One region of the Nocardia sp. X0981 genome, then DNA from elsewhere that is predicted to be linked to it. Evidence: riboswitches for the same ligand, from Rfam matches in the RefSeq annotation. Region 1 holds a riboswitch; each other region holds the start of a gene.

Region 1 (4,207 bases):
CGAGGTGCCGGTGCGCCGCGACAGTTCCCCGATTCTCATATCACCTCACCACTCAGTTGACCTTCACATCAGTGTGAATCTTCGACCATAGCCGTATGGACAACGACCTGTTCGACTACAGCGCTATCGTCGACCGCGAACCGATCCGCTGGCCCGGCGGTGCGCGCGTCGCTTTCTACCTCGGACTCAATATCGAGCACTACCAGGTGGACCGGCCCTCCACCAGTATCTTCGCGGGGACCGCGGGCCTGGTGCCGGATCCGCTGAACTACGGTTGGCGCGACTACGGACCCCGGGTCGGGTTCTGGCGGGTGCTCGAGGTCCTGGACCGGCACGGTATCCGCGCCAGCGCGCTGCTGAACTCCGAGGCGGCCGAGCATTATCCCCGGATCGTCGAAGCCGGCCGGGAGCGGAACTGGGCCTGGCTGGCGCACGGAAAGAACAACTCCGTGCTCCAGCCGGAGCTCGCCGAGGACGAGCGCGAGTACCTGGCCGAGATGCTCACCACCATCGAGCGGGCCACCGGAACCCGGCCGCGCGGCTGGATGGGGCCCGCGCTCACGGAAAGTTTCGCTACCCCCACGCTGCTGCGGGAACTCGGTATCGACTACGTGCTGGACTGGACCAACGACGATCAGCCCTACCCGCTGCGGGTTCCGGGCCTGCTCAGCATGCCGTACTCGGTGGAGCTCAACGACAACACCCTTTTCCTCGGTACGGGGCTGAGCGGCCCCGATTTCGTCCGCATGGTCCGCGATCAGCTCGACCAACTGTGGCAGGATGCCGAGGCCGGCGGCCGGGTGATGGCCCTGGCCCTGCACCCGTTCGTGATCGGACAGGCATTCCGGACCAGGTACCTGGACGAGGCCCTGAACCATATCGTGGATCATCCCGGGGTCTGGCTCACCACCAGCGACGAGATCGCCGCGCACTACGCCGCTGCCCGGACCGGCCGGTAGCGCGGAAGTACGTCCCGCCGAACGGGTGATCGTCCACTCCGGACACCCCGTCCGCCACCGCGGCACCGGGTGCTCGGTGCCGCGGCCGGCGAGCGCTGTTCGGCCCGCCGGACGCGCGCCGTCGCGCCTGGCCCGGTGCGACGGCGCCGGAGGGTGCCCCGATTCTCATATCCCGCACGCCGCGGCACCGGGCCCCGACCGACTGTCCAGCCCTGGCCGGGTCTCCGGGAGCGGGTCCCAGCGTCCGCCGTCGCAGACGTACTCCCAGCGTGGCCCGTCGGTGACCAGCGAGCCCACCGCGTCGAGCAGCCGGTCGACGTCCTCGTCGGTGGTCCCCAGGCCGATACTCGCCCGCAGTGCGGCGTCGACACCCAGACGGGCCAGGAGCGGATGCGCGCAGAACCGGCCGTCGCGCACACCGATCCCGTGTTCGGCCGACAGATAGGCCGCCACCCGGCCCGCCTCGAATCCGGCCACGGTGAACGCGACGATCCCCACGCTGTCGGCACTGTCGGCCCACACCCGGAGGCAGTGGACTCCCGGAATACGCTCCAGACCGGAGCGCAGACGCTGGGTGAGGTGGCGTTCTCGCGCCTGGGCGCCCTCGTGGATGCCGGCGAGAACGTCGCAGGCGGCGGCCAGCGCCACCGCGCCCAGCACGTTGGGCGATCCCCCTTCGTGCCGCTGCGGCGCGAGCGCCCACGTCGCCTCCGCCGCGGTCACCTCCGTGACCGCTCCACCACCGGCCAGATAGGGAGCCGCGGTATCGAGCCAGTCCCGGCGGCCGACCAGCACCCCCGCCCCGAACGGTGCGTACAGTTTGTGCCCGGAACACACCAGGTAATCGATACCGCTGTCCCGCAGGTCGATCCGCCGGTGCGGTGCCAGCTGCGCGGCGTCCACCAGGATGCGCGCACCGCACTGGTGGGCCAGCAGCACCAGCCGCTCCAACGGCAGTACCTCACCGGTCACATTGGACGCCCCGGTCACCGCGAGGAGCGCGGCGGGTTTCGCACACAATTCCGCGGCCAGGCGGTGGAGTGTTTCGGCCACGGTATCCGCGGCACACACCACCCGCCGCCCCCGCCGGGTCCAGGGCAGCAGGTTCGCATGATGTTCGATATCGAGCACCACCGTATCGCCGGGAACGCATCCGGCCAGCAGATTCAACGCATCGGTGGTGTTCCGGGTGAACACCACCACCTGGTCGTCCGCCCGATGCAGGAAGCGACCCACCGTGTCCCGCGCGGCCTCATAGCAGTGTGTGGACACCCGTGAGGCGTACCCGGCGCCACGATGGACGCTGGCGTAGTACGGCAACAGTTCGGCAACCCGCTCCCCGACCTGCGCCAGCGCGGGTGCGCTGGCCGCGTAGTCGAAATTGGCGTAGGTACGGCTTCCCCCCTGCACCAGGGGAACTCGCAGATCACATCCGGTGACGCGGGCGAGTGTTGCGGTGTGATGGAGCGCAGCGGTCATGGCGCAATCCCTTCGATTCAGGGACTCCGGAGCATTCGAGGAAACGGAGTCCGCGCTTGCCACGCTCGGTCGAGCAGCGGCCAGGTCGTCACCCGGGGCACCCCACCGCGGAGGAGGGTTGCCGGCCAGCAAGCCGGGGCTCGATGCTGGCACTCATGACCTGGTGCGAGGTTGTCAGATGCCGGCGATCCTGTCAACTCGGACCACCGGCCGCGGCTCCGCGCTCGGCGAACGGCCCATTTCGCCTCCGCCGCGACAAGTCCGGATCATCTGATCGGCGGGCGGGTCCGCGGCGACATCGTCTCCGGTACCGCGGCCACTACCCGGCGTTCCGCCGCGGCGCCGGATGTCGGTCCCCCCTGTTACTTTCGCGGCGTTCTACAACGACGACCACCGAGGCTCTGCGAATGACCATCAGCGATACCACCTATCTCGAACTGTCCGAGGAAGGCGGTTCGGCACACAAGTTCTACGAAGTAGTGGTAGCCGATACCCAGGTCACCATCCGCTACGGGCGTATCGGAGACCAGGGTCAGACCAAGGTGAGTTCCTTCGCCACCGGCGCGAAGGCGCAATCGGCCGCGGCGAAGAAGATCGGCGAGAAGCTGCGCAAGGGTTACGCACCCGCTGTGCCGGGGGCGCGGTCACGCCGGCCGGTCTCCCGGCGCACGATCACCAGCCGGAGCTCGACGGCACGCTCGGCCCCGCTGTTGTGGACCTTCGACTCGGGCGCGGCGGCGTTCGGTATCTTCGTCGACGAGCGCCGCTGCTGGGTGGGCAACGAGCAGGGTGATGTGTTCACATTGACCCCGGACGGAGCCGTCACGGGACGTTTCCGCCTGCCGGACGCGGTGAAATGCATTGTCGCCGACGATTTCTGGATCTATGCCGGATGCGACGACGGCCGGGTCTACGACCTGTCCGGCAAGGTACCGCACGCGGCCTACGATATCGCCGCCGATGTGGATATCTACTGGCTCGATATCCACGACGGAATCCTGGGTGTGTCGGACCGGGAGGGCGGTCTCACCGTGATCGATCACGAGGAGGAATCCCTGTGGGCCCGGCGGAGCGCCGGGGACTCGGGCTGGATGGTCCGTATCGATGCCGACGGCGTATACCACGGGCACTCCGGTGGGGTCACCAAGTACGGGTTGGTCGAGGGTGAACACCGATGGCACCGGAATACCGGCGGCGCGGTGCTCTTCGGCTGGCAGGAGGCCGCCGCCGTCTACGCGGGCACCGCGCGTAACCAGGTACGCCTGATCGATAAGAACGGTGCTTCGGACCGTTCCTTCCAATGCGATGCCGCGGTGTACTCGTGTGCCACGTCCCCGGACGGTCGCTATGTCTTCGCCGGGGACAACTACTCCTCCGTCTACTGCTTCGACGCGGCGGGAAACCGGCGCTGGAAACTGGGCACGGGCTGCGGCTCGGCGTACTCGATGCAATACCACGACGAAAGGCTGTACCTGGTCACCACCACCGGCACGCTGGCCTGCCTCGATGTCCGAGAGGAAGTCGTCCGTAGCGCGGAACAGGGTGTGCTGCCACCGACGCGGTCGGTGAAGGCGCCGGAAATGGCGGCGGTGGTGCCGCGCAGCAGCGTGGAGGTGGCCACCGATCCGGGCAGCGGCATCGTCGTCGAATGCGTCGATCAGGGTGGCAGGATGCGGGTGCATATCGTCTCACCGGGCTACCGGCACGACTGGAACGTGCAATTCCCCCGCGATATCCGGCAGCCGGGTGCCCGCTATGTGGTCGATCAG
Region 2 (4,207 bases), 2.3 Mb from region 1:
GAAGCGCCGCCCGCATCTGCACACCACCTCCACGTTCAAGGTGCCCGGTGGTATCCCGATGGTCTGGGCGGTGCTGGCGTTCTTCGCCTTCCTGGTCTGGGCGCTCACCCAGGAGAGCGACACTCTGCAGGCCCTGCTGGTGACCCCGGTGTGGTTCGCGGTACTGGGCGTGGCCTACCTGGTGGTCCGGCGCAGCCCGCACCACCAGGCCTTGCGTGAGCAGCACCGGGAGAAGGTGCGCGCCGAAACCGCCGCATTGCGCTGAGCCGGGTCGTATCACCGGCCGGATCGGGCGGTGGCGTCAGCCGGTCGGCCGGGCTGCGCGGCGCCGCCCGTAGGCCCACCGGCCGCACCGGCCGGTGGTGCGTGCCGCCCGCACCCGGGCCGCTCGCGAAGGCCTCGCCTGGGAATTCGGTCCACGGGCCCGGGAGTACGGGCCGCTCGTGCAGACCCGACCCACCGGATCTGGAACAATCGCCCCCGTGACCGACGCCGTGACCCCGACCGACGACGATCCCGGCACCGGCAACAGCTCGGCCGGTTTCCTCCGCTGCCATCTGCCGATGGTCGTGGTGGTAGCGGTGATCCTCGTGGCGGTCGTCTTCGTCGCACAGGACCGCTGGCGCCGTGGCGCGTTGTTCTTCGGTGGTGCCACGCTGATCGCCGCCGCGTTCCGGCTGTGCCTGCCGACCGTGCGGGTGGGGCTGCTCGCGGTACGCAGCAAACCGTTCGATGTAGGGGCGCTGACCCTGCTGGGCGGCTCAATCGTCTTCCTCGCGGCCACCATCAACACGCTCGGGGTGAGCTAGGCGTACCTCCGCTCCGGCCGTGCGCGGCTGGGGATGGGCTCCGCCCAGCTGTGTTGCTCGGGCGTACCTCCGCCTCCGCTCCGGCCGTGCGCGGGCTGGGCCTCGGTCGGCGCGTTGCGGGGTCAGCGGCTGGTGCGGGCCAGGTTCATCGTCTGGACCAGCAGTTTTCCGATGGCCGCTGCCTCGGTGAGGAAGGCGTCGTGGCCGTCCCGGGAAGAGATGATCTCGAAATGCCGGCAGCCGGCCAGGCCCTCGGCCAGCTCTCGCTGGGTGTGCAGCGGGTACAGCCGGTCCGAATCGATACCGCCCACGATGCACGGCACCGTATTCGCGGCCATCGCGGCCGTCGTCCCGCCGCGACCGCGGCCGATATCGTGCCGGTTCATCGCCTCGCTGAGCAGTACGTAGGTGGCCGGATCGAACCGTTTACACAGTTTCTCGGCCTGGTACTCGAGATAGCTCTGCACCGCGTAGCGGCCGCCGTCCCACGGATTCTCGCCGGGCTGCGGGTTGTTGGCGAACCTGCTGTCCAGTTCGGCCTCGGTGCGATAGGTCAGATGGGCGATCCGCCGGGCGATTCCCATTCCGGTCATCGGCGCGCGACCGGTGCCGTGGTAGTCGCCGCCCTGCCAGTCCGGGTCGCCGGTGATCGCGGCGATCTGGGTGGTCTGGGTACCGATCTGGTCGGCGGTGGCGCGGGCGCCCACGGCCAGGACGAGGGCGGCGGCCAAGCGATCGGGCGCCCCGAGCATCCATTCCAGCACGCGCATCCCACCCATGGAACCGCCCACCGCTGCGGCCAGACGGTCGATCCCGAGTAGATCGAACAGTCGTACCTCGGCGCTCACCTGGTCACGAATGGAGATCTCCGGGAATCGCGACCCCCAGGGGGCGCCATCGGGCGCCGCCGAGGCGGGACCGGTGCTGCCCTGGCATCCGCCGAGCACATTGGTCGCCACCACGCACCATTCGTCGGTATCGATCGGCGCGCCCGGGCCCACCATCCCGTTCCACCATCCCGGCTGGGGATGGTCCGGGTCCGGATCGCCCGCCACGTGGGAGTCGCCGGTCAGCGCGTGCTCGACCAGCACCACGTTGTCCTTGGCCGGCGCGAGCTCGCCCCAGCGCTGTACGGCCAGCCGCACCTCCGGCAGCCGGGCCCCGTTCTCCAGGGTGAGCGGACCGATATCGACGAAACCGAGCCGGCCGTCGGGTGGCGGTAACTGGGCCACGGACCGGTCCGTGGTCGGTTCGGTGCCCACCTTCACGCGATGGCTTCCACTGGAGCGGCGGTACGGCGCGGTGATGTGCGAAGCGTATGAATCACCGTTGTGCGCCCGCTCGTGCGACGACACGCTCTCCGCGAACCGGCCGGCGTTCTCCGGCCGGTCGCTCGGGTAGCGGTCGTCCCGGGGATACTGCCATCGGTCATATCGTGCTCCAGAAAATAGGGGCTTGCTCGCCGAAACGCGGGGGCGCCACGATCAACGTGGCCGACACCGGCGCATATCGACGACCTCCTGACGTGCGCTTGCTCCCGGCTCTCGGGAGCCCGGTCATCACCCGGAGCACCCCACCGCAGCAGGAGGGTTGCCGGCCAGCGAGCCGGGGCTTGATGCTGGCGCTCATGACCTGCTGAATATGGTAGCCGGGCGCCGTTAGGGATCGAAATCGGATACGTGCCCACCGGGTAATCTTGTGGCGCGACTCACTGCTGTGAGAACTCACAGCGGGGGCTGGCTACAGCGTGAGGCCACCACAAGCAGTACGCTCGTCTTGGTTACATCAGACGTCTCGTGGACAACGCGGGATGTATACGTTGTCTGTTGAACAGCTGGGGTCCGCTCACAAGCGTGTTCGCCTGGCCGTGCAATGAGGGCACCAGTCTTAGGAGGACACGAAGATCCATGTCCAAGATCAAGGTTGAAGGCACCGTCGTCGAACTCGACGGCGACGAGATGACCCGGATCATCTGGCAGTTCATCAAGGACAAGCTGATCCACCCGTACCTCGACCTGAACCTCGAGTACTACGACCTCGGCATCGAATACCGCGACAAGACCGACGACCAGGTCACCATCGACGCCGCCAACGCCATCAAACAACACGGCGTGGGTGTCAAATGCGCGACGATCACCCCCGACGAGGCGCGGGTCAAGGAATTCGGCCTCAAGAAGATGTGGCGTTCACCCAACGGCACGATCCGCAACATTCTCGGCGGCACCATCTTCCGTGCCCCGATCATCATCTCCAATATTCCGCGTCTGGTTCCCGGCTGGACCAAGCCGATCATCATCGGCCGCCACGCCTTCGGCGATCAGTACCGCGCCACCGATTTCAAGGTCTTCCAGGCCGGCACCGTCACCCTCACCTTCACCCCCGAGGACGGCAGTGAGCCGATCGTGCACGAGGTCGTGCAGATGCCGGAGGACGGCGGCGTCGTGATGGGTATGTACAACTTCAAGAAGTCGATCGAAGACTTCGCGCGCGCCTCGTTCAACTACGGGTTGCAGCAGAACTACCCCGTCTACATGTCGACGAAGAACACCATCCTGAAGGCCTACGACGGCATGTTCAAGGACACCTTCCAGGAGGTCTTCGACGCGGAGTTCAAGACCCAGTTCGAGGCGGCCGGCCTCACCTACGAGCACCGGCTGATCGACGATATGGTCGCCTCCTCCATGAAGTGGGAGGGCGGCTACGTCTGGGCCTGCAAGAACTACGACGGCGATGTGCAGTCCGATACGGTCGCTCAGGGCTTCGGATCTCTCGGCCTGATGACCTCGGTACTGCTGACCCCGGACGGTAAGACCTGTGAGGCGGAGGCCGCCCACGGCACCGTCACCCGGCACTACCGCCAGCACCAGCAGGGCAAGCCGACCTCGACCAACCCGATCGCCTCGATCTTCGCCTGGACCCGTGGTCTCGAGCATCGCGGCAAGCTGGACAACACCCCCGAGGTCATCGGTTTCGCGCAGACCCTCGAGGACGTCGTCATCAAGACCGTCGAAGGTGGGCAGATGACCAAGGACTTGGCGCTGCTGGTCGGCGGGGACCAGGGTTACCTCACCACCGAGGAGTTCCTCGCGGCGCTGGACGCCAACCTGGCGCGTGCGCTGAAGTAGGAGCGTTCGGAAACGACCTCGCCTCCGTGGTGTCCGCACGCGCACCCGCGTGCCGGCTCCCGGGGAGGCGAGGTCGCGGTGTCCCGGTGGTACGCCTCGGCTGGGAAGCCGCCCGCGGTTGTCCGGGCACGAACCCGCGGGCCAGAATTGCCCATGCCGAAATCGCCGTACAAGCGAACACCAGGGCCGGCTCCGCGCCGTCGTATCCGCTCGCCGAGGCATCGGTGATCGACGGCCTGCGCCGGATAGCCGAGGAGATGGCGAAGCGGTTGG
Region 3 (4,207 bases), 2.7 Mb from region 1:
GTGCCCGGTTCATCGCCACCAACCCCGACCCCACCGGCCCGTCCCGGGAGGGGGTCCTGCCCGCCACGGGCTCGGTGGCCGCGCTGATCACCCGCGCCACCGGCCGCGAGCCGTACTACATCGGCAAACCGAATCCGTTGATGATGCGGTCGGCCCTGCGTCGTATCGGCGCGCATTCGGAGACCAGTGTGATGATCGGCGACCGGATGGACACCGATGTGATCTCCGGAATGGAGGCCGGTATCCGCACCATTCTGGTGACCTCGGGAATTTCGAGCCGCCTCTCGGTGGAGCAGTACCCCTACCGCCCCACCATGGTCCTGAACTCCGTCGCCGACCTGGTGGGTCGAGTGAAAACGCCCTTCACCGCCCCACCGGACTGATCCCGCTCCCGAGACCCCGCGGACTATCGACTCCGAGGGTGGGCGCACCCCGGCTCCGAAGCGCGTGCAGCGGCTCTCCATGGAGGAGACCTTCGGGCTCCGACAGCTGCCGTGAACCCCCGCGGGGTGTGCGAAGGCGCCGGACGTGCCGCCCTCCGCTCAGCTCAGCGCCTGGTCCAGATCTCCCAGCAGATCCTCGATATCCTCCAGGCCCACCGATATCCGGACCACCCCGTCCGAGAGCCCGATACCGGCCCGCCCCTCCGGCCCCATCGCGCGATGCGTGGTGGTGGCGGGGTGGGTGATGAGGGATTTCGAATCGCCCAGATTGTTGGAGATATCGATGATCCGCAGCCGGTTGAGCACCTCGAAGGCTCGTTTCTTGGCCGTGTCCGCGGCGGCTTTCAGCTCGAAGGTGACCACGGTGCCGCCGCCGCTCATCTGCGCGGTCGCCAAGTCGTACTGCGGATGGGAGTCCAGGAACGGGTACCGGACCCAGCTCACCGCAGGGTGTTCGTCCAGGTAGCGTGCGATCCGCAGGGCGGATTCGGTGGATTGCCGTACACGCAGCGGCATGGTTTCCAGGCCCTTGAGCAGGGTCCAGGCGTTGAACGGGCTCAGTGCCGGACCGGTGTGCCGCATCAGCGTCTTGACCGGGCCCTCGATGTATTCCTCGGTCCCGAGGATCGCGCCCCCCAGCACCCGGCCCTGGCCGTCGATATGTTTCGTGGCCGAGTACACCACCACGTCGGCGCCGAGGTCGAAACCGCGTTGCAGCAGCGGGGTGGCGAAGACATTGTCCAGTACCACCTTCGCGCCCGCGGCATGGGCGAGTTCGCAGACCTTGCGCACGTCCACCAGCGTCTGCATCGGGTTGGCCGGGGTTTCGAAGAACACCGCCGCCGTGGGCTGCGACAGTGCCGCCTCCCACTGGTCGAGGTCCTCACCGTCGACGAAAACCGTTTCTACACCCCAGCGCGGCAGAATCTCGTTGCACACCACGAAGCACGAGCCGAACAGGCTGCGCGCGGCGACCAGCCGGTCGCCCGCGCCGAGGAGCGCACCGAGCGCGACGAACACCGCGGCCATTCCACTGGCGGTGGCGAAACACGCCTCGGCGCCGTCGAGCAGGCGCATCCGTTCCTGGAAGGCGGCCACGGTCGGGTTGCCGTAGCGGGAGTACACGAAATGGGGGACTTCACCGGTGAAGGCGGCCTCGGCCGCTTCGGCGCTCTCGTAGACGAAGCCGGAGTTCAGGTACAGCGCTTCGGAGGTCTCCTCGAACCCGGATCGGTTCAAGCCCCCGCGTACGCCCAGCGTGGCCGGTCCGACCCCATCCGGCAGTTTCCGTTCGAACGCACCGCCGCTGATCACGACTGCCGCCACGGGAGTCCGTCCGCCCGCCAGCCGGCGCCGCCGCGGTGACCGGTTTCGTCGAGGGGGCCCTCGAAACCATCGGAGATGTTGTAGGAAGGTGCGATGCCCGCCGCTGTGGCGGTGGCGGCGGCATGGGCCGAGCGCTGGCCGGAGCGGCAGAGGAAGAGCACGGGTGCGTCGGCCGGACGTTCACCCAGCAGTTTGCGCAGTTGGTCGAGGAAATCGGTATTGCGCGCGCCCGAACCGTCGACCCATTCCACCAAGAGCGTGGGCCGGTCGAGGGAACTGGTGTCGGGTACTCCGACGAACTTCCATTCGGCCTCGGTCCGCACGTCCACCAGGACGGCGTCGGGATTATCGGTCAAGATCTCCCAGGCCTGCTGCGGGGCGATATCCCCTGCGTAACTCATGCGTGGCACCTCCTGCGAATCCGCACTTGCCGCATCGGTTCGATGCGCGCCAGGTCGTCACCCGGAGCACCCCACCGCGGAGGAGGGTTGCCGACCAGCGAGCCGGGGCTTGGCGCTGATGCTCATGACCCAGCTCCTGAGATTGCCGGGCGGGTGGGGCTCTGTCAAACGCGGGTTGACGACGCCGGACGGCTTCAGCCGACCGGCTGGTTGCACACCAGCCAGCCGTCCGCGGAGCGGGTCAGATGCCAGGTGGCGGTCTCCGTGGTGTCCTCGACCCGGCTGGTGACGACGACGGTCGCGGCCTCGCCGGTCACCCGGATATCGCCGAAAGTTTCGATTTCGACGTCGGATCCGGTCTCGCCGGGTTCGAGCCGGCCCGCCAGCGGGGACCGGGACGGGTCGAAGCCGCGGCAGACCGCCGGCTCCGGCGGCTGGAGCCCGTAGCGGCCGCTGGCGTCGGCGAACTCGCGTACGGCGCCCGCGATCCGGTCGGAATCTGTGACATTTTTCTCAACGGGCTTCAGTAGCCCGGCCAGGAGTACACCGCCGAGAACGAGGGCCGCGAGTGCCGCGGCCACGACGAACGGCGTAATCGTGCGCGGTGGCTCGGTGCCTTCCGGTTCGCTGGCTGCCTGTTCGTCGGCGGGTCCGGCATCGCTCATACTGTCGATCATCCCTGGTCCCCGCATCGGCGATACGCCCGCGTCCCGATAGAATCGCGGGGGACCGCGCGTGGCCGCACGACGGTTACCGCGGAAGACGTGGGAAGACGTACGGCGAACAGCTGCCCGCCGACGGCGCGATGACGGCGCATACAGCCACGCTTCAACTTAGCCTAAGCTAACAACAACGCCAGTTATTCTTTCGACCGACAAGGGTGCGCGTAACAGATGACCGAGCAGAAGGAAGCGAACCGCCCGCTTCGGATCGCGATCGTGGGAGCCGGTCCGGCCGGGATCTACGCCGCCGACGCGTTGATGAAGTCGGACGCCGAGGTCTCGATCGATCTGTTCGAGCGGATGCCCGCGCCGTTCGGACTGATCCGCTACGGCGTGGCGCCCGACCATCCGCGGATCAAGGGTATCGTCACCGCCCTGCACAAGGTGCTGGACAAGGAGCAGGTGCGCCTGCTCGGCAATATCGACTACGGCACCGATATCACCCTCGGCGATCTGCGCCGCTTCTACGATGCGGTGATCTTCTCCACCGGTGCCAATGCCGACCGCGCGCTGCCCATCCCGGGTATCGACCTGGACGGTTCCTACGGTGCCGCCGATTTCGTGTCCTGGTACGACGGCCACCCGGATGTGCCGCGCACCTGGCCGCTGGACGCGGAGAAGGTCGCGGTGCTGGGGGTCGGCAATGTCGCCCTCGACGTGGCGCGGGTCCTGGCCAAGACCGGTGACGAACTGCTGCCCACCGAGATCCCGCCGAACGTGTACACCGGCCTCAAGGCGAACAAAGCCGTCGAGGTGCACGTATTCGGTCGCCGTGGGCCCGCGCAGGCCAAGTTCACTCCGCTGGAGCTGCGCGAACTCGACCATTCGCCGACGATCGAGGTGATCGTCGACCCGGAGGACATCGACTACGACGAGGGCTCCGAGGCCGCGCGCCGTCATTCCAAGCAGGTCGATATGGTGGCCAACACTCTGGAGCAGTGGGCCATCCGGGACCAGGGTGACCGGCCACACAAGCTGTTCCTGCACTTCTTCGAATCCCCCGCCGAGATCCTGGGTGAGGACGGCAAGGTCGTGGGGCTGCGTACCGAGCGCACTCAGCTCGACGGCACCGGCAACGTCAAGGGCACCGGGACGTTCAAGGACTGGGATGTGCAGGCGGTCTACCGTGCCGTCGGCTACCTCTCCCAGAACATTTCCGAACTGCCGTTCGACGACCAGGCCGGGGTCATCCCGAACGAGGCGGGCCGTGTGCTGGTCGACGAGGATGCCGACGGTGCCGCCCGCTACATGCCCGGCACCTACGTGACGGGTTGGATCAAACGTGGTCCGGTCGGCCTCATCGGTCACACCAAGG

The links. A riboswitch is a leader RNA that binds a small molecule or an ion and turns the genes downstream of it on or off. The one in region 1 is predicted to bind S-adenosylmethionine.
Region 2: it holds a riboswitch for S-adenosylmethionine, as region 1 does, so the genes downstream of both, metX (homoserine O-acetyltransferase MetX) here and ACYR7D_RS20485 (aminotransferase class V-fold PLP-dependent enzyme) in region 1, are expected to answer to the same signal.
Region 3: it holds a riboswitch for S-adenosylmethionine, as region 1 does, so the genes downstream of both, ACYR7D_RS04480 (rhodanese-like domain-containing protein) here and ACYR7D_RS20485 (aminotransferase class V-fold PLP-dependent enzyme) in region 1, are expected to answer to the same signal.

What each region holds. Positions count from the first base shown of each region.
Region 1 is NZ_OZ372435.1:4,669,813-4,674,019, reverse strand. It holds gene ACYR7D_RS20495 (MerR family transcriptional regulator) at 1-39, opposite strand, end outside; gene ACYR7D_RS20490 (polysaccharide deacetylase family protein) at 96-959, shown strand; gene ACYR7D_RS20485 (aminotransferase class V-fold PLP-dependent enzyme) at 1,125-2,438, opposite strand; SAM riboswitch class IV at 2,486-2,599, opposite strand; gene ACYR7D_RS20480 (WGR domain-containing protein) at 2,846-4,207, shown strand, end outside.
Region 2 is NZ_OZ372435.1:2,404,932-2,409,138, forward strand. It holds gene cycA (D-serine/D-alanine/glycine transporter) at 1-265, shown strand, start outside; gene ACYR7D_RS10375 (DUF3017 domain-containing protein) at 564-809, shown strand; gene metX (homoserine O-acetyltransferase MetX) at 932-2,077, opposite strand; SAM riboswitch class IV at 2,332-2,442, opposite strand; gene ACYR7D_RS10385 (NADP-dependent isocitrate dehydrogenase) at 2,717-3,934, shown strand; gene ACYR7D_RS10390 (hypothetical protein) at 4,021-4,207, shown strand, end outside.
Region 3 is NZ_OZ372435.1:1,027,749-1,031,955, reverse strand. It holds gene ACYR7D_RS04490 (HAD-IIA family hydrolase) at 1-383, shown strand, start outside; gene ACYR7D_RS04485 (O-succinylhomoserine sulfhydrylase) at 543-1,757, opposite strand; gene ACYR7D_RS04480 (rhodanese-like domain-containing protein) at 1,754-2,170, opposite strand; SAM riboswitch class IV at 2,188-2,300, opposite strand; gene ACYR7D_RS04475 (Rv0361 family membrane protein) at 2,365-2,835, opposite strand; gene ACYR7D_RS04470 (FAD-dependent oxidoreductase) at 3,064-4,207, shown strand, end outside.